Regions from separate parts of the Clostridium sp. M62/1 genome, predicted to be linked through region 1. Evidence: riboswitches for the same ligand, from Rfam matches in the RefSeq annotation. Region 1 holds a riboswitch; each other region holds the start of a gene.
The links. A riboswitch is a leader RNA that binds a small molecule or an ion and turns the genes downstream of it on or off. The one in region 1 is predicted to bind FMN.
Positions count from the first base shown of each region.

Region 1 (7,697 bases):
TGATGGAGATTATCAACAACGAGAATATTGACAGCGTGTCCAAGGAAACGGCGGTACAGGATATGATCGACATGACTGCCATCGCGGAAAAGGAAAATGCGGCGGAAACCCTCCTCATGGCAAAGGGATTTGCCGATCCGGTGGTAAGCATCACAGACGGAAAAGTAGATGTGGTCATCAATGCCACAACCCTGACGGATCCAGAGCGGGCGCAGATTGAGGATATTGTAAAGAGGAAGACAGAGGTGACGGCTGACAATATCGTAATCACCCTCATGCAGCTTCAGGAATAGAGAGTGTTTCAACTGACCCCAGAGGCCGGCTGAAGAGACCGGTCCACACAGCTTTTTAGGGCTCCTGCCCAGAGGTTTATTCTTGCAAACCTCTGCCTATCTGCTATAATGAAGCTATGGCTGCTGCTGCCGGAAATACAGAAACGCCGGAATATATTTCAAAAAGGGAAAGCCCCTGATTTCTGGCTGAGCCTATGATATGGAAACTTTGAAGTGCTCTCCCAGGAGAGAGGCGGCAGCGCCGTAAAAACAGGACAGGAGGTAGCGGGAATGCAGATGGAAACTGAGAAGAAGGACACACAGGAGCTGAGCCGGAAGGAAAAGCTGGGAGAAGTAAAGATTGCGGATGAGGTAGTCGCCATGATTGCAGGTCTGGCTGCCACGGAGGTGGAAGGCGTAGATTCCATGGCCGGAAATATTACCAATGAACTGGTGGGCAAGCTCGGCATGAAAAATCTGAACAGAGGCGTGAAGATAAGTGTAGACGACGACCATGTCTCGGTGGAGCTTTCACTGAACATGAAATATGGCTACAGCATTCCTGATGTAAGTGAGAAGGTTCAGGAGAGGGTCAGGACGGCCATTGAAACCATGACGGGGCTGACTGTTCTGGAGGTAAATATCAAAATTGCCGGCGTCAGTATGAGCGGACTGAAATAGAGACGGCAGGACAAATATGGTAAGAAAATGTTAAGAATTCGACAACAAACACTTTCTTTCTTGACTCAAGCGGAAATCTGTGTTAAGATTTTTCACGTTAAAAGGGAGTAGTTGCCAACATGCAGTCAACATACGCCGGGCGAGGAACCCGTGGTTGCATGTCTTTTGTATGGAAGATACGATACAGAAGAACAAGACTTTTAGCATATGCTTATATGCTGAAAGTCTTTTTTTGTGCCATGATAACCACTGCCTTCGCTGCCCTATATGCTGCAGGCTGCCTGAATTTCTGACGGCTGTCCGATACCGCTGCAAGACAGAGACGGGACGTCATAGGAGGGAATTCTGCGGTGAGGGAATGCCGGACCGCTCCAGGACAGGCATAAAGTGAAAGGCCAGCGGAAAAGCCGGGCTTTTCTGTTCCGGAAAGCATAAAATGCTGAGAGCAGGCGAAACTTAAAAGAGGCATAAACTCCCAAAACGAAAAACAAGGGAAGAGAAAAGAAATTAGGAGGGAAAGAAATGGACTTTTTACTGGAAGGCATCATGGCTATCACACCACAGCAGCTGGTCATGTATGTTGTAGGAGTTCTCCTTATCTGGCTCGCAATCAAGAAGGGGTATGAGCCGGCTCTGCTTCTGCCTATGGGGTTTGGAGCAATCTTGGTAAACCTGCCATTATCAGGCGTAATCAACCAGGTTATGGAAGGCGTAGGTGAAACGCCAGGTATTATTCAGTGGCTCTTTGAAACTACAATTGAGGCTTCTGAGGCGCTTCCAATCCTCTTATTCATCGGTATTGGCGCCATGATTGACTTTGGGCCTCTGCTTTCACAGCCGATCATGTTCCTGTTCGGTGCAGCGGCACAGTTCGGTATTTTCTTTGCTATTATTGTAGCAACTCTGCTGGGATTCGACCTGAAGGATGCGGCATCCATCGGTATCATCGGTGCAGCCGACGGTCCTACATCCATTCTCGTATCTCAGGTGCTTCATTCTGACTATGTGGGAGCGATTGCGGTAGCGGCTTATTCCTATATGGCTCTGGTTCCGATTATCCAGCCATTTGCTATCCGCCTTGTGACGACCAAGAAGGAGCGCCGCATCCATATGACATACAGCCCGAAGGCAGTTTCTAAAACTACAAAGATTGCCTTCCCGATTATCGTTACAATTATTGTAGGTCTGATTTCTCCGGCATCTGTTGCCCTGGTAGGCTTCCTGATGTTCGGAAACCTGATCCGCGAGTGCGGTGTGCTGCAGTCCATGTCCGACACAGCACAGAATGAGCTTGCAAACCTGATTACACTGCTGTTAGGTATCACAATCTCTTTCAGCATGAGAGCTGATGCTTTCGTCCGTATTGACACAGTTCTGATCATGTGCATCGGTCTTGTGGCATTCATATTCGATACAATCGGCGGTGTTGTCTTTGCGAAGATTATCAACCTGTTCCGCAAGGAGAAGATTAACCCGATGATCGGCGGTGCCGGAATTTCCGCGTTCCCAATGTCTTCTCGAGTTGTTCAGAAGATGGCTCAGGAGGAAGAGAAGGGCAACATCATCCTGATGCATGCTGTAGGTGCTAACGTATCCGGCCAGATCGCATCCGTAATCGCAGGCGGCCTTGTTATCAAGCTGGTGACACAGTTCCTGTAGGAGGAAAAAATTATGATGGACAATCTTATAATCGCCCTGGAAATTATGGCGCAGGGAATGAGCGGTATTTTCGTAGTCGTTATCCTGATTACCCTGGTTGTAATGCTGATGGGAAAGATGAATAAAAAATAACTGAAAACACTGACAACAGTGAAAAAGGCCCAGGGCGTTATGCCTTAAGGCTAAAAAGGGGAGCTCTAGTTCTGCTCAGGCGGACTAAAGCTCCCCTTTCTTCATTTTCTGCCGTTCTTCCTTCTGCTTCTGTGCTTTGGAGTTCCTGTTCTTCGTAGTTTCTATCCTTCGGAGTTCCTGCCCTTCGGAGCTCCTGTCTTTCCAGGCTCCTGCCTTTCTACATCATAGGGCTTTACTGACACACTCTGCTTCTCAAAATCAATAAAAATCTGATAGGCGTACTCATCCTCGCCGCTGGTATCCCAGATTTCCACGAATTTCGGCGTCACCTCAATCAGAATTTCAGTATCCTCATGGCTGTAGGCGTTATAGCTTTTCCAGAGATATTTCCTGTAGCCTTTCTCAAAACGCCTTCCTGGCTCCTGTGTCACAAGTCCCAGGTTTCTGGCAGTCCCCTCCACCTGGACGCCGCTCCAGCACATGGCCACCCGGGGATTTTCAAAAAGCTGTTTCGTCTTCCGGAAATTTTTGTCCGTCTTAAAGTAGATTTTTTTGTCGTAAAAAAGGCAGCTCACATTGCGCACCATCACATAGTCGTTTACGCTGGAGGCCAGAGCCATGATTTTCCACTGACCCAGCTGTTCAAACATCAGGGCCGTGGCCTGCTCAAAGGTGAGATTTTTTTCTCTGCTGAATTTCATAATTCGGTTTCCTTTCCTGTTAAGTCTGTCATCTGCGCTGTTTTAAAGAGACCTGACTCAGGCTGTCTGAGTCCTAGCTGTTCGGATGTTCCGTGCTGCCCTTCTGGCTGCCTTCATCCGAATTTTTGATCCTGACAGCTGCCGGCTGTCGGGAGGGCTGGCTCTGCCCGCCCTGGCAGGAGACAAACTGTTTGATATGGCGGCTTATCTTCTTGTAGACGGCAAAGGCCAGAACGGACAGCACTCCGTTTTTTATGAGGTTGAAGGGGATGATCCCCAGGAGAGCCAGAGATAATTCTGTGGAGAGAAGAGGGTTGACTGCCCGGCACATGGACAGAATATCATCCATCCCAATCCCCATAAAGGAGGTATAAAAGGGGATAATGATATAGAGATTTGTAAATACGGCAGTCACCGCACAGATGACGGTCCCGGCAGACATGCCGATGACTGCCCTCAGCTTTGTCTTGCGGGTGCTGTAGATGAAGACAGCCGGAAGCACGTAAGCGCAGCTTAACATAAAGTTTTGAAGTTCTCCGGTCCAGGCAGAGGAGCTGCCCTGCCAGAGTATTTTCAGGATAATTTTCAGGGTAATAATTGCCAGAGCGGCGAAGGGCCCCATGGTAAATCCGCCGATGATCTCCACCAGGCCGGAAAAGTCAAAGTCCATGAACGGCGGCATAAACGGCAGGGGAAATCGAAAAAACATCAGGGCTGCCGAGAGTCCCCCCATAAGTCCGCAGAGTGTCAGCTGTTTTGTGTTCAGTTTCTGGTTCATTTTTCTGTCCTCCTGAAATTTGATGATAACACAGAGGGAAAAGTCCGCCCTGTGCGCTGCCGTGACAGTCCTGTGTTCTGCAGGGGTTTATCACGGTCTGTTTCGCCTTACCGGGCATCCTTCTGTGCTTCTGCCCGCAGGCTTTTGCCGTGCAGCCTGAAAAAGCCGCCATACAGCAAAAAAGCCTGAAAACACAACGGTCTTCAGGTAGAGTTACAGAAAACGTCTTTTCTCATCCGGACTGTAACCGTCGGTTCTGGAATTTCACCAGATCAGCATCAGGCCTTATACGCGTTTTACGCGCTTTACGCCGTCAGGTCATGGACTGTAACCATCGGTAGGGACTTCCACCCTGCCACAAAGACTTCAGATATGGAATTGTATCAATGTGTCTTTCGACGTCATCTATAGTTTGAAGTATATACCCTGAAAGGGAAAATGTAAAGAGAAAATTTCAAAATTTCAAATATTTTAGTTACAGTTCAGCCATGCGAAGATTCCGACGCCAGACGCTTCTTGTCCGCTTTAAGCGGGCAAGAAGATATATGGCTGAACTGTTACTAATTTTATAACTATTTCCCTGTACAGAAATTCATTGAAACGGCTGCTCAGCGGCTGGGGGAGGCGGATGCAGGAAACAGGAAGGGAAGAGTCGGAGCTGCAGAGCTTTCGGAACGTGGGAACGGAGAGACAAAAGAGGATGCCTTCTGCAGAAGAAGGCATCCTCACTGACAGGGAATCTCTGAGGCAGAGGAAGGCACACCTCTTATAAAGGTCCCTGCTCTTCCTCAGAGTCAAAGTCTTTGCTGACATCTTCGATGTGTTTCTCAGAGGAAGCTTTTTTCTTCCTGCGGCCGGAACGGCCGGCAGATGAAAGGCTCTGCCCGTGTTCGGAGGCCAGGCGCTTTCTCTCATTGAGCAGCTGGAAGAACTCTTCCTCCGTGTAGTTTTCCTCCCGGAGCCTCTGCATACGGCGTTCACGGCGGCGTCTCAAGTCCTCGGCCTCTTTCTTTCTCGAGTATACAGTGTAGGCTCCGATCAGAGCCGCTGCCAGAACGAGAAGAGAAACTGCGACAGCCGGAAGGGTTGGGGCGGGGAGAGAGAAGCCCGCGCCGGATTCGCCGGGAGCCTCAGAGCTGCCGGAATCAGGGGAAGAGGATTCTGCTTCGCCGGTTCCTGTGCTCTCACTGGAAGCAGGCACTGCACTTTCTTTTAAAAGCAGGTAGGCCTGTCCGATTTTTCGGTCGTTGTAGGTGTACTGGAGAAGGGCGACAGCGCGGTCGGGATGGCTGTCAGGAAGAACAGTCACAAGCTCCAGGGCGGCATCCTGGAAGGAAGCGTCCTTTGGGATAGTGATGACAGTTCCTGCCTCGATTTCCAGATCAGACGGGCTGTATTCGGTTCCGTTTACAGCCACGGACTCCTCCCCTGTGACGTACCGGGTTTCATTGTCCGGCACGGAAAGGTTCTGAAACCGTTCAAATCCGAACTGAAGCAGGTTCTTTCCGTCCAGGAAATAGTTGGGGGACGGCTGGCCCTTCAGGATGACAGAGATCAGACATCTGCCGTCCTCTTCTGCACAGGTGACAAGGGTGTTCCCGGCCAGGGAGGTGTAGCCCGTCTTTCCCGCCTTGGCGGCCGGATAGTAAAGCTCGCTTGTCTCGTCCTCCGTGATGATCAGCCGGTGCTCATTGGTGCAGGTGACGCCGTTTGGGTTGTTGATGGTAGCAGGCAGCTTGTAGGACTTTGTGCTGGCAATTTCATAAACCTGCTGGTTGTCAAAGGCTGCCTTTGCGATCAGTGCCATGTCATAGGCAGAAACGTGCTGGGTGTCATCGTTAAGGCCGGAAGGATTTGCAAAGTGGGTGTCGTCCACGCAGCCCAGTTCACTGACCTTTTCATTCATCATCTCCACAAAGGCATCTCGGCTTCCAGCCACATGTTCGGCCAGAGCGTTGGCTGCCTGGTTGCTGGACTGCAGAAGCAGCAGATAGAGACAGTCGCGCACGGACAGGACATCGCCCTCCTCGATATTTTTCTTGTTTCCGCTTCCCGACTCCACATTGTACACGGCGTCATGGGAGAAGGTGACCATATCGTCAAGACTGCTGTTTTCTACCACTACCAGTGCTGTCAGAAGCTTTGCGATACTGGCCGGCGGCGACTGGTTATGGATGCCCTGACCAAACAGCACTGCCCCGGAATCAGCGTCAATCACAATTCCGATGTCAGCCATAATTCCTGTATCGCTTGGCCATTCAGGAGCGGCCAGAGCTGTGAGGGAAGATGACAGCATAAGCTGCAGAGAGAGCAGCAGGGCCAGGCCCGGCCTGAGGATCCGTCTTAAATTCATTTTCAAATTCCTCCGTTGTATGAAATATAATTTCAAATATGATCATCATGTAATACAAAAAGTAATGCAAATATTTTGCCTGCCGGCTGAGTACGGCGCTGCCGCCGAGTCAGACATGTGCTTACAGGCAAAATTTCTATCCTATTTCTATCTTATTAAGTATAACGTGAAACTTTTCACCTGTAAACCGAAAGAAGAAAAGTTTTAGGAACAGCAATTCAGGGGATGGAACAGAAATGTTTTATGCATTGTTTTGTTTAATGTTTCATGTAAGTATTGTAGAATTTCTCTCATTCAGTTATAATGATAAATTAGAGTAATAGTCGACTGTGAATGGCTGACCAAGACAGAAGAAATCAGGAGGATACATTTTATGACCAGAAGAGAACTGCGTGAGCACTGCTTTAAGCTGCTGTTCTGCGCTGATTTTTACCCGGAGGGGGAGACAAAGGAGCAGATAGAGCAGTATTTTACAGAACCAAGGGAGGACGATTACACCTCTGACGGCGTCTATGAACTGATTCACTGCCCGGAGCTGGACGTTTACGACAGCGGCTATGTGAAAAACAAGGTAGAAAAGGTTCTGGAAAAGCTTACAGAGCTGGATACCGCGATCAATGAGACGGCCGAGGGCTGGACTACCAGGCGCATGGGAAAGGTAGAGCTTACGATTCTGCGTCTGGCCCTGTTTGAGATCCGTTATGACGAGGAGGTGCCGGACAAGGTGGCCATCAACGAGGCCGTAGAGCTGGCAAAGAAGTTCGGCGGCGACGAGTCTCCGGCCTTTGTAAACGGAATTCTGGCAAAGCTGGTATAGGCGGCAGCTGGGCAGAGAGCTTTTGAAACGACGGAGGGAGCGCAGGTGGCAGGTGTCTATTCAGTTTCCCAGGTAAACGCCTACATTAAAAACATGTTTGCTCAGGACTTTGCCCTGAGCCGCATTTCCATTAAGGGAGAGGTGTCTAACTGCAAGTACCACACCTCGGGCCATATCTATTTTACGCTGAAAGACGGGCTGGCGGCAATCCAGGCCGTCATGTTTGCGAGCCGCAGAGGCGGACTGGACTTTGAGCTGAGGGACGGGCAGCAGGTGGTGGTGAAGGGAAGCGTGGAAGTCTATG
Region 1 is NZ_CP085988.1:1,289,077-1,296,773, forward strand. It holds gene LK436_RS06400 (SpoIIIAH-like family protein) at 1-293, shown strand, start outside; gene LK436_RS06405 (Asp23/Gls24 family envelope stress response protein) at 564-953, shown strand; gene LK436_RS06410 (sodium ion-translocating decarboxylase subunit beta) at 1,476-2,612, shown strand; gene LK436_RS18360 (OadG-related small transporter subunit) at 2,625-2,744, shown strand; gene LK436_RS06415 (pyridoxamine 5'-phosphate oxidase family protein) at 2,906-3,445, opposite strand; gene LK436_RS06420 (ECF transporter S component) at 3,519-4,223, opposite strand; FMN riboswitch at 4,444-4,592, opposite strand; gene LK436_RS06425 (D-alanyl-D-alanine carboxypeptidase family protein) at 4,990-6,576, opposite strand; gene nusB (transcription antitermination factor NusB) at 6,950-7,393, shown strand; gene xseA (exodeoxyribonuclease VII large subunit) at 7,439-7,697, shown strand, end outside.

Region 2 (7,697 bases), 980 kb from region 1:
AAATGAATGGAAACCCGGTTTATGATATTGTTCTGGAACAGGATTTTCAAGCCCTGCCGGCAGAGCTTGAAAAGCTGAATCTGCAGTCCAGAAAAATCTGCATTGTGACAGATTCCAATGTCGCCCCCCTCTATCTGGAGGAGGTGAAGCGTCTGATGGAACCCTGCTGCCGCCAGGTCATTTCCTTCGTCTTTCCTGCAGGGGAGGAAAACAAAAATCTGGATACGGTGAGAAACCTCTATGAAACGCTGATTCTTGGAAAGTTTGACAGGAATGACATGCTGGCGGCCCTGGGCGGCGGCGTAGTGGGAGATCTCTGCGGATTTGCCGCTGCAACCTATCTCAGAGGAGTCTCTTTCATTCAGCTTCCCACTACGCTGCTCTCTCAGGTAGACAGCAGCATTGGCGGAAAGACAGGGGTTGACTTTGACGCATATAAAAATATGGTGGGAGCCTTCCACATGCCGCGTTTGGTCTATGAAAATATCGGAAGCCTTAAAACCCTTCCGGCAGAGCAGTTTTCCGCCGGCATGGGCGAGGTAATCAAGCATGGCCTGATCCAGTCCAGAGCCTACTATGAGTGGATCCTTTCCCACAGAGAAGAAATCCGCAGCATGGAGATGGGGACGCTGGAAGAGCTGGTAGTGGAGAGCAACCACATTAAGCGCCGCGTGGTAGAACGTGATCCGGAGGAGAAAGGTGACCGGATGCTTTTAAACTTCGGCCACACTCTGGGCCATGCCATAGAAAAGCTGAAAAACTTTGAGCTTCTTCACGGGGAATGTGTTGCGCTGGGCTCCATCGCAGGTATGTACATCTCAGCGAAAAGAGGCCTTCTCCCAACGGAGGAGATTGACCGCTTTTGCGATGCCCTTTCCTGGTTTGGCCTTAAAACATTCACAGACGGCCTTGACCGGGATGAGGTGATCGCTGCAACAGCCAATGACAAAAAGATGGATTCAGGCGTGATCCGCTTTATTCTTCTGAGAGAGATTGGACAGGCATTTGTGGACCGCACGGTGACGCGGGAGGAGATGGCTGAGGCCCTTGAGTTGATCTTAAGGTAAAATTCATCTTAAGGAAAAACGCAGAGCGGCGGCGTCTATGATAAATATTCAGGGAGATTATAATTATGAATCAGAAAGCCAGACAGCTTATCTTTTTTGTAGCCGGCCTTATTGTGAGCATAGGCTTCGACCAGTGGACGAAGGCTCTGGCAGTTGCAAAGCTGAAGGGAAAAGAGCCTTTTGTGCTGATTGATGGAGTGTTTGAATTTTTTTATTCTGAAAACAGGGGAGCTGCATTCGGGATTATGCAGGGAAAACAGATTCTGTTTTTTATTATTACAGCTGCAGTGCTTCTTGTGGTCATTTTGGCTCTGGTGAGGATGCCGGCTTCCAGGAGGTATCTTCCTCTGACAGCCTGCCTTTTCCTGCTGGCTTCAGGTGCAGTCGGCAATATGATTGACCGTGTCAGCCAGGGCTATGTGGTGGATTTCCTCTACTTTAAGCTCATCGATTTTCCGATTTTCAATGTGGCTGACTGCTATGTGGTGATCGCTACGTTTCTGCTGATCATCCTGGCATTTTTTGTCTATTCGGAGGAGGAGCTTTCCTTCCTGTCATCGAAGAAGGGAAGGGCAGACTCTGTTTAAGGAGCCTGCGGCAGCCGCAGGGGCCGTTAAAAGGCCAGGAACCGAACGGGCCGGGAAGAGAAGGCCAGGAAAAAAACTATGAGAAAGAGGCCGCAGCAAAAGTCTGTGCAGGGCAGGCTGCAGAAGACAGCATACAGGCCGCTGCCTCTGAGAGGAGGAAAACAGCTTGAGACAGAGCTATGTGGTGCCGGCTGAGGCTCAGGGAGTGAGAATTGATAAATTTCTGTCAGAAGCCTGTGACGGGCTGTCCCGGTCATATCTGCAGAAGCTGCTGAAATCAGAGCTTGTGGAGGTGGACAAACGGACGGTCAAAAACAGCTATAAACTGTCTGCCGGAGAGAAGATTGAATTTGAGGTGCCGGAGGCGGCAGAGCCGGAAATTAAGGCGGAGGATATCCCCCTTGACATTATCTATGAGGATTCAGACATTATCCTGGTCAATAAGCCCAAGGGAATGGTCGTCCATCCGGCTGCGGGCCACTACAGCCAGACTCTGGTAAACGGGCTGATGTACCACTGCCGGGACGGGCTTTCCGGGATCAACGGCGTCTTGAGGCCAGGTATCGTCCATCGGATTGATATGGACACGACAGGTGTTCTGATTGTGTGCAAGAATGATTTTGCCCACAATGCAATAGCAGAGCAGCTCAAGGTGCACTCCATCACCAGAAAATATTTTGCCATTGTCCACGGGGTAATCCAGGAGGACGAGGGGACGGTAGACGCCCCCATAGGACGGCATCCGGTGGATCGGAAAAAAATGAGTATTAACCGGAAAAACGGAAAAGAGGCTGTCACCCACTACCGGGTGCTGGAACGGTTCCGCCAGTTTACCTACGTGGAATGTCAGCTTGAAACGGGGAGGACACACCAGATCCGCGTCCATATGGCAAGCATCGGCCATCCGCTCTTAGGGGACAGCGTCTACGGCCCGTCCAAGATCCCTTTTAAGCTGCAGGGTCAGACACTCCATGCAGGAGTGCTCGGCATTGTCCATCCGAGAACCGGAAATTATATGGAATTTTCAGCCCCTCTTCCGGAATATTTTTCCGAGCTTTTAGATAAGCTTAGAAAAATTGGATAAGCTCAGTCAGAGAAATCTAATCTTCCTTCTGGTTCCGACAGAGCTTTTATGTGCACAATTTATGAAAATTTGTCTAATAGCACATAAATATTTTTTATATGCAAAAAAATAGATGACTTTTCGGAAAATTTGCGTTATACTATCAGTATAGATAGCATAATTATAGTAGTCGGGCAGAGGGGAGTGTGTTATTATGAAACATAATCTTGTGATTACAATAGGACGTGAAAGCGGAAGTGCGGGCCGCCATATCGGCCAGCTGCTGGCCAATGATCTGGGTGTTAAGTGCTATGACAAGGAGCTGCTGACACTTGCGGCAAAGCACAGCGGACTCTGCGAAGAGCTTTTTAAATCACACGATGAAAAGCCTACAAACAGCTTTCTCTATTCTCTGATTATGGATTCCTATTCCGTCGGATATTCGGGAGGCGGTTATCTTGATATGCCTTTAAATCAGAAGGTTTTTCTGGCACAGTTCGATGCGATTAAGAAGCTGGCCGAGGAAGAATCCTGCGTGATCGTGGGCCGCTGTGCTGACTATGCGCTTGCCGACTATCCGGGAATGGTTTCTGTGTTTATCTGCGGAAATGAGGAAGATAAAATCCGCCATCTGATGGAGCGGCACAATATAGAGCGCTCAAAGGCAAAAGAAATTATGATTAAGACGGATAAAAGGCGTTCCAGCTATTACAATTACTATTCCAGCAAGCGCTGGGGAGACTGCAAGAGCTATGATCTGTGCATCAACAGCAGTGCCGTTGGCTATGAAGGGGCAGTGAAGATTATTAAGGCATTTGCAGAGACAAAGATGGAGTATCGGAAAAATAAACCGTCAGAGAAATAAAACAGCTAAATAAAATAGCTAAATAAAACAGCTTTATAACCGCCGTTAAGAAGAGCCGCAGGCTGAGCATTGTTTCAATTGTTTCAATGATTTTCAGCCTGCGGCTCTTTGCTGTGTACGATAAAAAGTATGGGCTGGCTTGGCCGTTTTAGGAATGGAGCGCATTCAAAGTTCTGCCTATATCGCCTTCAATACAAATAGCCTGTCTCTGAATCTCTTTCGGGCAGTAGGCTTCTGAAAGATTTACACAGGCATAGGCGGCCTTTGGATTCTGACAGGTCATCCTCCAAAAAGGATATTTGATGATAGACGGCGTGTTGCCGCCTACGCCCAATTCCAAATAGAGAATATGCATTCTTTCATGGCGGCGAAGAAAATCTTCATAGCGCTGAGCGGCCCTGTGCCAGCCTTCATCTTCGACAAAAGTCATATCTGCCCGCAGATTCATAGACATAGGCGCTCCGCATACGGGGCAGTGGGGCACTAATTCACCGGGCACTTTCATGTCCTTTTGTTCGGTCAGCATCCTTTTGACAACGGCTTCGTTGTCGTAGGTCTTCTGGCTGCAGGGTCTGGAACACTGCCAAAGGCCATAATCGCCCTGTATGTAGAACAGCCTGTGCTTATCAAATCCGGCCTTCTGGAAACAGTGGTCTACATTGGTAGTCAGCACGAAATAGTCCTTGTCCCGCACCAGCCTCAGAAGATCGCCGTATACAGGTTTTGGCGCGTCCAGATAGCGGTTGATGTAGATATACCGGCTCCAGTATGCCCAGTGTTCCTCTAAAGTTTCAAAGGGATAGAAGCCGCCGGAATACATATCGCGGAAACCATACTTTTGAATGAAGTCCCCAAAATATTTTTCAAAGCGTTCTCCTGTATAAGTAAAGCCAGCTGAAGCGGAAAGTCCAGCACCGGCGCCGATGATAACTGCATCTGCAGTATCCAGTTGGTGTTTCAGCCGCGATATTTTATCATAACAGACGTTTGTAGATTTCATAGTCGCTGTCTTTGAAAACATTGAAGATCACCTCGATTCTGTTTGAATTCTGCTGCTGCCATGTCCTGACTGTCTGTATGGCAATCTCTGCCGCCAGTTCATTTGGAAAATGAAATTCGCCAGTGGATATACAGCAAAATGCCACGCTCTTCAAACCGTAAGCTGCCGCTAATTTTAAACAAGAGCGATAGCAGCCTGCCAGCAGTTCACAGTCTGTCTTTGTGACGGTTCCGTAGATGATGGGCCCCACGGTGTGCAGCACATAGCGGCAAGGCAGATTGTAGGCTTTCGTGATTTTTGCCTTGCCTGTGGCTTCTTCTTTCCTCTGTCCAGCCATAATGCGGGCACACTCCATACGGAGCTGTATGCCTGCGTAAGTGTGAATAGCGTTGTCAATGCAGCCGTGACAGGGAACAAAACAGCCCAGTATCCGGCTGTTCGCCGCATTTACAATGGCGTCAGCGGCAAGGGTGGTGATATCGCCCTGCCAGAGATATATTCCCGGCTGTATCGGCGTTAGATTCTCCGGTTCTGTAACGCCCCGCTCTGCAAGCCGTTCCTGCAGATAGGCGTCCTGCACTTTCAAAAATTCTTCACTGGCTGGTACAGGCGGCCGCACATTCATCAGGCTTCGCAAAAGGCGACGCTTATCCGGCTGTCCGGCAGGAATCTCTCTATTTTTATATTCCTCGTTTTCGTTCAGCAAGCAGCGGATAAGGAAGTCAAGCCGCTGTCCCTGGGTAATTGGCTGTGTCATGGGGACTGCCTCCTTTCGACTGCCCCTGCGGGACAAATTTCAAAGCAGTTCCCGCAGTGCAGGCAGTGTTCCTGTTCAATCGCGACGGGCTTTTGTGTAATATCAATGCATTTCTGCGGACATTTCGAGTAGCACAGTTTGCAGCCGATACATTTATCTGTCACAAAGTAGCCAGTTTCCTTTGCCTGTGCGCCCCCGAAAGAAAAACTGGCCCGGTCTATGGGCCGTTTAGAAAGGTCGAACCATTCGCCAGCCCCCTCGTAGATTTTGAACACAGTGAGAGCGCTGCGGGAGGGTATATCTGGATAGATTTTCTCCATGTACAGATTTTTACGGAACAAGTCAGGCAATTTATCCGGGCCGATTTCTTTTGCCTTGCCCTGCACTGATACGGCCACGCAGGAAAGGGTATCTTCTCCCTTCATGGCAGTAAAGGCGATATTTTCATTGGCTTTCAAGCGGTCATAAAAGTTCTTCCCTTTTGCGGTCAGAAAATAGAGGCCGCTTTCATCATAGTCCATGATGTCGATGGCGCAGGTGACGGGCCGCCCCTGGCTGTCCACAGTGGCAAATGCGGAAGAATGGATTTCTTCCGCGATATATTTCAGATAATTTCTTGTCTGCATGATGAATCTCCTATTTCTGTCTGCCCTTTAATATCGGGGCAAGCCGTTTATAAAGCGGTATGGTGGCAAGGCTGATACCGATTCCTTTCAGTAAACTGAACGGAAACGCGCTGAACAGCACAACATCGAGTTTCGTCCTGATGAAGGGAATAAACTGGCCAAAAGAAGCAATCAGCTGGTCCAACGGCATGAATGCTTCAAATACGGGAAGCAGAATAAAATTCAAAAAAGGCAGACACAAAAGAAATAGCAGAGAGCACGGCACTCACTGCGAGCATACGCACATTCTGAATCGACGTTCTTTTTTGCGCGGCAATCGTTTTCATGATTCTCCTATTGAGATATGATTTAGATTAGGAACAATCCCCACAAGGTTTGATTCCTGCGGGGCTGCTCCTGTCATATCTTCTCTCATCCGGACTATTACCGTCGGCAACGGGATTTCACCGTTTCGGCTGCTGATGCAGTTCGCAGACTATCACTGCCGGTCAGGGATTCCACCTTGCCCCGAAGATAGTTGGAAAGCTCTTCTTACAGGTCATACTCCTTAGGCGGATTGCCGGAGAAGTCGGCAATCACAGCGTGAGCGTTCTTCAGGTAGAGCACCTCGAAGATCGGGTTGGCCGCCTCACCATACTGTCCCTTGACAATGGGGTTCCGGATGCACATCTCTTTGGCGGCCATGTTGTTCTCGAAAACGGCCTCGCCGTTCAGACGGATCCACGCATAAGCCGGACTGGAAACAGAAATCTCAATATTGGGATTGGCCTGCATATCCTTGTAGACTTCCTTGGTGCTGTTGGTGCAGAACCACAGCCTGCCATCCAGCTCACCGGCAAACATGAAGGGGCGGCACTTGGCCTTTCCGTCACGGCCTACGGTAGCCAGATACTGTACGGGATTTTCCTGTAAAAATTTAACAACTTCGTTCATGATGAATACCTCCTGTGTTTTCTTATGAGCTTATTGTAATCTCCTTTGTGCGGACTGTGAAGTACGCACAATATTGTGGCATAGTTACCTGTTTGTAACCATGAAAGCCTGACGTTCTGATTCAAAAATTTTGTGATTTGTGATTGATATGGAAAGAGCGTTCGTGATATGTTATTAGTACAGGTTATTTTCAGTTAAGTTTTACAGATGGGAGACAGGCGAAACGCCGAAATACAGATATGACCAATCAGCTCAGAACATACATAGCAGCTGCCGCTACCCTGGCGGCGGCCTCGATTTTGCCAGTTAAAATTTCACAATATACGGACATCAGCGGACTTGCCGCTTTTGAGGAAAATGAAGGCGGAGAGGATGAGAAAAAAAATTTAAAAGAGGAGGCTGTGGTGAGAAAGGCAGGTGCTGAAGCCGGCCTCAGAATAGATGGAAGGAATACGAAAGTGTTCACAGACACAGGTGCCAAAGAAACGGGTGTTCTAAAGAAGGCTGCCTGGTACTGTCAGGAGTTTCTGGAACACCTTCAGCCGTCGAATATGGGAGCCGGATACACCCCGTCTGCCCTCAGTCTGAATCTGGCATATCTCTTTTCACAGCCAGGGAATGCAGCGGGGATGGAGAATCTGATGTTTCAGGAGATACAGAGAGGGCTCTGCCTGCTCAATCCGTCCCATCACCTTCAGTCTCTGGGCGGAAAGCTTTTTGAAAAGCTGAATGAGAAGGAACAGGAGTGGATGTACAGAATTTACCATGATTTGAACCGGCTTCCATACAGGACGAGCAT
Region 2 is NZ_CP085988.1:2,269,851-2,277,547, forward strand. It holds gene aroB (3-dehydroquinate synthase) at 1-1,067, shown strand, start outside; gene lspA (signal peptidase II) at 1,133-1,654, shown strand; gene LK436_RS10605 (RluA family pseudouridine synthase) at 1,821-2,738, shown strand; gene LK436_RS10610 (AAA family ATPase) at 2,932-3,582, shown strand; gene LK436_RS10615 (SIR2 family NAD-dependent protein deacylase) at 3,731-4,582, opposite strand; gene LK436_RS10620 (protein-ADP-ribose hydrolase) at 4,557-5,339, opposite strand; gene LK436_RS10625 (4Fe-4S binding protein) at 5,336-5,965, opposite strand; FMN riboswitch at 6,365-6,484, opposite strand; gene LK436_RS10630 (pyridoxamine 5'-phosphate oxidase family protein) at 6,497-6,898, opposite strand; gene LK436_RS10635 (NlpC/P60 family protein) at 7,198-7,697, shown strand, end outside.
Region 2: it holds a riboswitch for FMN, as region 1 does, so the genes downstream of both, LK436_RS10625 (4Fe-4S binding protein) here and LK436_RS06420 (ECF transporter S component) in region 1, are expected to answer to the same signal.

Region 3 (7,697 bases), 1.3 Mb from region 1:
TTTGTCCCGGCGATGGAACAGGCCTCGTCGAATGTGATCTGTGCCCGGATAAACTGCTCCGTCAGATCTGCCACTGTCACACAGCCTTCCCTGTCCTCATAGGTCCCTGCGGGATTTCCATGGACATACAGCAGTGTTCCGGCATTGCCGTTTCGGTGAACACCGTGATAGGCATGCCGCGCTCCGTCAGGGCGCAGAATTCCAATATAGAATCTGTCCTCTTCCTCCATTATCTGATAATCCCAGACAGCGGGATCTATATCAAAATTAAACCCGGTGATCACCTCATCTCCCCGATAGACAAATCTGGTACACATATCCTTCCTCCTCACTGTTTTTCTTTTTATCATACTCTGTCTGCATGCGCAGAACAAGACACGGGACTTTACAGAATGAAACTGTACCAGATCAAAAGTCCCCAAATGAGGAAGCCCGTTCTCATACCTTCCCCGCCGGTGGGAGGCTTGCCGGCGCGGGGCCGCCGGAGCCGTCAAGCTCTCCTGCGGCCGGGTATGTGTGTACTCGGGGAGTGCCCTTATTTTTGAGAGGCGCCGTGTCTTTTGAAAGGGACAAAATCTTTAAATCTTTGCAACAGATCAAAAAGACAGGGGCCCGTCATCGAGGCCCCTGCCGGTTATTTCTGATAAATGATTTTTCGTATGGCATGTACAGACAGACAGTATTTTTCAGCCAGTTCCTCCGCAGAGACCCCATTTCGGTACTCCGCTGTGATACGGCTGTTTCGCTGCTGCAGTTCCTGCCGGTACCCGGATACTTCTCCCCACCGCTTTTGCTGTGTCTGATCGGTTGGAACGTAGATATATCCTTCCTGGATATATCTCTGCAGCTCCCTGACTAACGGTTCTGGCAGAAGCACTCTCGCATTGATATACTTCATGCAGGCTTCCTCCTTGAAATAATCGCCAGGAGGCAAAGCCGGCATCTCATTCTGCGACTATTATATCTCCATGCAAGCGTCGCAGCCTGCCGGCTTTGCATGGAGCCATGCCTCGTTGAGTTTCATCTCCACCCCTTCCTTCCGTCATTCACCTGTTCTGCTGTCATCCTCCGTTCTCTGCTTGGAACGCATTTAATTCCGTTTCAGGAAATTGGAGATCCGCTTGTACAGGATAAAGGTGACAAGGCCGTTGATTCCCGCCTTGATAACATTAAAGCCTATGATAAAGGCCATCAGATCCCATACCACTTCCCTGGTCACACCCATAAACAGAGGTGTGATAATCAGGTTTGCCCCTACCATGACAGCAGCCATGGCCGCTGTGCCCGCCGCCAGCCCGATCACGGCAAAGGTTTTTGTCTTTTTCCTGTGATAGATGGTTCCAGCCGCCACGACAAGTGTTCCCGTAGCGATCAGGTGCATAAGAATCCCGTAGAGTCCGCTTCCTGCGCTGACTGTGACGCCCTGGATCACCGAGGTCACAAGGGTGAGCGCAAGGCCCGCAGCCGGTCCAAAGGTAAAGGTTCCTATTAAAATCGGAATATCAGCCGGATCGTACTCCAGAAACGCAACCGCCGGAAACAGCGGAAAATGGATAAGGTACACAAGCACAATGGAAACTGCCACAAGGGAGCCCATCTTTACAAGGCGCAGAGTCTGATCCCTGCCTGTCTGAGAATAGCGGGTCATCGTTTTGTTCATCTTCAAATTCCTCCTGATAGAAAAGTATGCCTGCAGTTTCCGTTTCTGTGATTGACTCTCCGTTTTCCTCCCGGGCGTCTCCTGATACCTCATATCTGCTCTCTGCTGACACCCTGAAGCACCTTCACACAGGTTATCCTTCACAAAAACAGACCTGCCGGGCCGTCGGCCCTGAATGCTGTGAATATAGAAAAGAATCTGACAGGAAACAAAAAGGTCCTGAAAATAAATTTCAAGACCAGAAAAATACATAACCGTATTTTTGTTTCTTTCATCCGGACTGTACCGTTGGTATGGGGTTCCCACCCATTCTGCCCTCCAAAGGAAAGCTCGCGGACTCGAAGCCAAAGCTCATCACCGCCAGTGAGGAATTTCACCTCGCCCTGAAACAGATTTTTCTACTACATAGTAGCACGTATCAGAAGCCGTGTCAAATATTAATCACCATTCCCCCATCTGCCCTCCCCTTCCATTCCCTCCATCAAAGAAATTCTCGCTTACACCCTCCTCCGCCTGACACTCCCTTCCCCTCCACAAAAGCCCCCTCGCTTACACTCCCTCCCCCGCCCGACACTCCTCCCCCCGCCATAAAAGAAAAACTCAGAAACCGTTCCCTCGGTTTCTGAGTTTTTGCTTTTATGGCCTACTTTTATGCCCTACTTTTATGCCCTATCTTTATAATGATGTGCCTCCTCCAGCATCATATCCTTCACCTTCATGAGCCGGATCTGGGTACTCCTCTCATTCTCATCCAGCTTCATGGTAATATATTTGATATTCCTCTGGGTTTCCGGGATGATGACATGTTCCAGGGCATTTACCCTTCGTCTGGTTTTTTCAATCTCCGCCGCCATAAGCTGGCAGGCTTTCTCGGTCTGTGCAAGCTTCAGCATCTCCGGCAGCACGTCCTGCAGAGACTTTACAGCTCCGTCCAGATCGCTGGACGTAAAGGCGAAGCCGTAGGGATAAATATCATGTTCGCTGGCCGTCCTGGTCTTGTACTCAAACACGGGTATGTCCACGCTCATGATATTCTTTTTCCCGGCTTCCAGATACACCTCCTGCTTCGGCGCCATCAGAGCGGTGTTCAGGGCCTGTTCGCTCATTCCCGCCCTGGCAATGACAAAGTTTAAATTCGCGCTCCGTATTCCGTCCTCCACTTTCTGTCTGAGAGCCATATTTTCCCTGACCAAATCGAGGAACTGGCGCATCAGCTCATCTCGCTTGTCTTTTAAGAGCTTGTGGCCTCTGACAGCTGTGGTCAGCTTTTTTTTGAGCCTTGTAAGCTCCATTCTGGTGGGGTTCACCTGGGCCTGAGCCATGCTTCACACCTCCCCTATTCCTTCCCGTAGTACATATCCAGGAACTTGTCGTCGATTCTCTTCAGCTCGCTTCTCGGAAGGATGGAGAGCAGCTTCCAGCCAATCTTTAAGGTTTCCTCAATGCTCCTGTCTGTCTCATAGCCCTGGGAAACGTACTCCTTCTCAAAGGCGTCGGCAAATTTCGCGTAAATCAGATCCACGTCGGACAAGGCCGCCTCACCCAGAATAACCATCAGCTCCTTGGCCTCCTTGCCCCTTGCGTAGGCTGCAAAGAGCTGGTTCATGGTGTTGGAGTGGTCGGCTCTCGTCTTTCCCTCGCCGATTCCCTTATCCTTCAGACGGGACAGGGACGGAAGCACGTCGATAGGCGGCATAACTCCCTTTCTGTAGAGCTCACGGCTCAGGATGATCTGCCCCTCTGTGATGTAGCCCGTCAGGTCCGGGATCGGATGGGTTTTATCATCCTCGGGCATGGTAAGGATCGGGATCATGGTAATGGAGCCAGTTTTCCCGTTCTGCCGCCCTGCTCTCTCATAGATGGAGGCCAGATCCGTATACATGTATCCCGGATAGCCGCGGCGGCCCGGAACCTCCTTCCTGGCCGCGGAGATCTCTCTCAGGGCATCGGCATAGTTTGTAATATCCGTCAGAATAACCAGCACGTGCATATTTTTTTCAAAGGCCAGGTACTCCGCCGCCGTCAGCGCCATCTTCGGGGTGGCGATTCGCTCTACGGCCGGATCGTTTGCCAGATTGATAAAGAGCACGGTCCGGTCGATGGCTCCCGTCTCCTTAAAGCTCTCCGTAAAGAAGTGGGACTCCTCGAAGGTAATTCCCATGGCTGCAAAGACAACGGCAAACTGCTCATCTGTCCCCCGCACCTTGGCCTGTCTTGCAATCTGGGCCGCCAGGTTTGCGTGGGGAAGGCCGGAAGCCGAGAAGATGGGCAGCTTCTGTCCTCTTACCAGAGTGTTCAGTCCGTCGATGGCAGAAACTCCTGTCTGGATAAACTCCTGGGGGTAGCTTCTGGCAGCCGGGTTCATGGGAAGTCCGTTAATGTCCCTTCTCTCGTCCGGAAGGATCTCAGGCCCTCCGTCGATGGGGCGTCCCAGTCCGTCAAAGACGCGTCCCAGCATGTCCTCAGACACCCCAAGCTCCATGGTCCTTCCCAGAAAACGCACCTTGCTGTTGGAAAGGTTAATTCCTGTGGAGTTCTCAAACAGCTGTACCAGGGCATTGCCCCCGTCGATCTCAAGGACCTTGCAGCGCCTTGTCTCTCCGTTTGCCAGCTCAATCTCTCCCAGCTCGTCGTAGGTCACATTCTCAACGCCCCGCACCAGCATCAGAGGACCTGCAACCTCCTGTATGGTTCTGTATTCCTTTGGCATTAGAAGTCCTCCCTTCTGAGCACGTCGTCAATTTCCTTCCCAAGCTCCTCTTTAACTGCCTCGTATTCCCTCTCAATCTCATCGTCCGTCACGTATTTGAAACGGCCGATCTTCTCCCGCACAGCCATCTTGATTAACCCCTGCACGTTTGCCCCGTTTTCCAGGGCCTTCCTTGACTCATCGTAGAAGGCGAGCACCAGCTTCATCATGAGGAACTGCTTTCTCAGGGACGTATAGGTGTCAATCTCGTGGAAGGAGTTCTGGTGCAGAAAGTCCTCGCGGATGGAGCGGGCCGCTTCCATCTTAAGGCGATCAGAAGGCGACAGCGCATCCATGCCTACCATCTTTACAATCTCCTCCAACTCTGCCTCCTCCTGCAGAAGGCTCATCATGCCCTGACGGCAGGTCATCCATTCCGATGAAACGTGCTCGTTGAACCACTTGCCCATGTTGTCCACATAGAGCGAATAGCTGGTCAGCCAGTTGATAGCCGGGAAATGCCTCTTGTAGGCCAGGGACGAGTCGAGTCCCCAGAATACCTTCACGATGCGCAGCGTCGCCTGGGAAACAGGCTCGGAAATGTCGCCTCCCGGAGGGGAAACGGCTCCGATGGCGGACAGAGCTCCCTCTCTGCCGTCCTTTCCTTTGCAGATCACATGGCCTGCCCTCTCGTAGAACTGAGCCAGACGGCTTCCCAGGTAAGCCGGGTAGCCCTCCTCGCCGGGCATCTCCTCCAGACGGCCTGACATCTCTCTGAGAGCCTCGGCCCAGCGGGAGGTGGAATCGGCCATCAGGGCCACCGAGTAGCCCATGTCCCTGAAATACTCCGCAATGGTAATTCCCGTGTAAATGGAAGCCTCCCTGGCAGCCACAGGCATATCGGAGGTATTGGCGATTAACACCGTCCTCTGCATCAGCGAGTGGCCTGTCTTGGGATCCTTTAACTCCGGAAACTCGTTTAATACATCTGTCATCTCATTTCCGCGCTCGCCGCAGCCGATATAGACCACGATATCGGCCTCCGCCCACTTGGCCAGCTGGTGCTGGATCACGGTCTTGCCGCTTCCAAACGGCCCCGGAACTGCGGCCACGCCGCCCTTGGCGATAGGAAAGAAGGCGTCGATGACCCTCTGGCCTGTCACAAGAGGCATCTCAGGCGGCAGCTTTTTCTGGTAGGGCCGCCCCTGTCTGACGGGCCATCTCTGCATCAGGGTCAGCTCCCTGTCTCCGTTTTCCGTTGATATGACAGCCACTGTCTCCTCCACTGTAAACTCTCCTGACCGGATCTCCTTTACGGTGCCCTTTACGCCGTTTGGAACCATGATCCTGTGTACGACCACAATGGTCTCCTGCACGGTTCCGATAATATCTCCGGCCTCTACCTCATCGCCGGCCTTCACTGTGGGAACGAAATTCCATTTCAGGTCACGCTTTAAGGAGGGAACCTCCACGCCTCTCTTCAGGTTATTGCTCCCTGTTATCTTCATAATATCGTCCAGAGGACGCTGGATTCCGTCGTAAATACTCGTGATGAGTCCCGGTCCCAGCTCAGCGGACAGCGGCATATCCATGGACTCCACCGGCTCCCCCGGCCCCAGTCCCGAGGTCTCCTCGTAAACCTGGATATACGCCTGATCCCCGTGTATCTCAATGATCTCTCCAATCAGCCGCTGGCTGCTGACCCGGACTACGTCGTACATATTTGCATCCCGCATCCCCTCTGCAATGACCAGCGGGCCTGCTACCTTTTTAATCACACCTTTGCTCATTGGAAGGCTTCACCCACCTTTCTTCTAATCTTTTCCCTGTCAGCCCGGCTAAACTGTGCCGAACAATATATCCGAACCCACTGCCTGCTCCACGGAGCTCTTGACTCTCTCGATCCCCTTGCCCGTATTCCCGGAAACACCGGGAATCAGGATGACGGACGGGAGCAGACTCTCCTTAAACTTTTCGATCGCATGGCCGATACCGGCGGCTGCCGCCTCCGTAATATAGATGACGGCGTAATCCCCGGAGGCCAGGCGGTAAAACAGCTCTTCCGCTTCCTCTGCTTCCTTTACGGGAAATGTGTCAAGCCCCAGGGCAGCAAAGCCGTAAATGCTGTCGTAATCTCCGATGACCGCTATCTTATACATACATTTCCCTGATCCTTTCCCTGATGCTCTCATCCGGCAGGCCGTTCAGCTTTCCTGTCAGGATGATCCGCACAGTTTTAATCTCATTTTCCCTGGCAAGCAGGTAGGCCACCAGAGGGCCCGCTGAAAACGGATTGTATTTCTGCGGCTTGATAGACTCTATCAGCTGGTTGTCGCACCACCGCTCAAAGGCTGAGGCTGACTCCTTTAATGCCTCTGCCCCGTCTCTGTAGGACGTTTCCCCCAGGTATTCACAGATAGCAGGAACGCCGGACAGGGCCGCCATGGCCAGCTTCTCCACGTCCAGACTGTCGCAGGGAGCCATAGCCCGGCGCATAAATTCCAGCTCCTTCCCCGTTTTCTGGGAGCGGACGGCAATCTTGATGTCGGCTACCGCCGTCACCGATTCAGCGTAGGCCATAATCACCGGCTCTTTGCTTTTTTTCCCTTCGCTGTAAATGGCCTCCAGAGCCGCCCGGTCCACGATCACGTCGCAGGCCTGCCCGTCTCCTGTATGAAGAAAGGTTTCGCAGGCCTCCCTGGCCGCCTCCCTCATATGTTCCGGGAGAGCGTCAAAGTCCTTTTCCGCCACGATCCGCTCCATTTCCTTTCCGTCTACTGCACAGTCATCATAGTAGACAGAACCGTGAAAACCGGAGTTCACAGCCCCCTTGATGGCGGCCTTCAGATTGTGGTAGAGACTCTGGTAGGTCAGAACCGAAAGAATCTGATCCTCCCCTCTCAGAAGCTCCTTTACCGTTTTCTGGGCCTTTTCCCGCTCAGCTTCCAGAATCTCCTCCGCCGTCTGGGAGGGATTTCCGTTCCCCCATCCCTTCTCAGCCAGGAAGGCCAGGCAGCCCTCATAGGTTTTCACAGCCATCAGCTGTTCTATGACAGAGGCGGAAAAGAGCGTCATTTCCATGGCGCGGATGCGCGCAACTGCATATGTGTAATTTTTGTCAGACATTCGCTGTCCTCCTTCAATGCCCTTTCAATGCTCTCACGCCCCGGCTTTCCCTCGCAGCGTCAGCCGGGACTGTCATGTTCTGTCATGTTCAGAGTTCTGCCTGTCACCGACTCTCTTTCTGCGCCTTTCCAAACAGCAATCCGGAAACCTGGTCAGAAAGCTCATCCCTCCTGGCTGCAAACAGTGCCTCAAAGGAGCAGTTCTCCTCCACCCCTCCGTAGA
Region 3 is NZ_CP085988.1:3,850,424-3,858,120, forward strand. It holds gene LK436_RS17865 (hypothetical protein) at 1-317, opposite strand, end outside; gene LK436_RS17870 (CD3324 family protein) at 635-898, opposite strand; gene LK436_RS17875 (ECF transporter S component) at 1,091-1,660, opposite strand; FMN riboswitch at 1,920-2,055, opposite strand; gene LK436_RS17880 (V-type ATP synthase subunit D) at 2,323-2,982, opposite strand; gene LK436_RS17885 (V-type ATP synthase subunit B) at 2,997-4,370, opposite strand; gene LK436_RS17890 (V-type ATP synthase subunit A) at 4,370-6,139, opposite strand; gene LK436_RS17895 (V-type ATP synthase subunit F) at 6,188-6,508, opposite strand; gene LK436_RS17900 (V0D/AC39 family V-type ATPase subunit) at 6,501-7,475, opposite strand; gene LK436_RS17905 (V-type ATP synthase subunit E) at 7,579-7,697, opposite strand, start outside.
Region 3: it holds a riboswitch for FMN, as region 1 does, so the genes downstream of both, LK436_RS17875 (ECF transporter S component) here and LK436_RS06420 (ECF transporter S component) in region 1, are expected to answer to the same signal.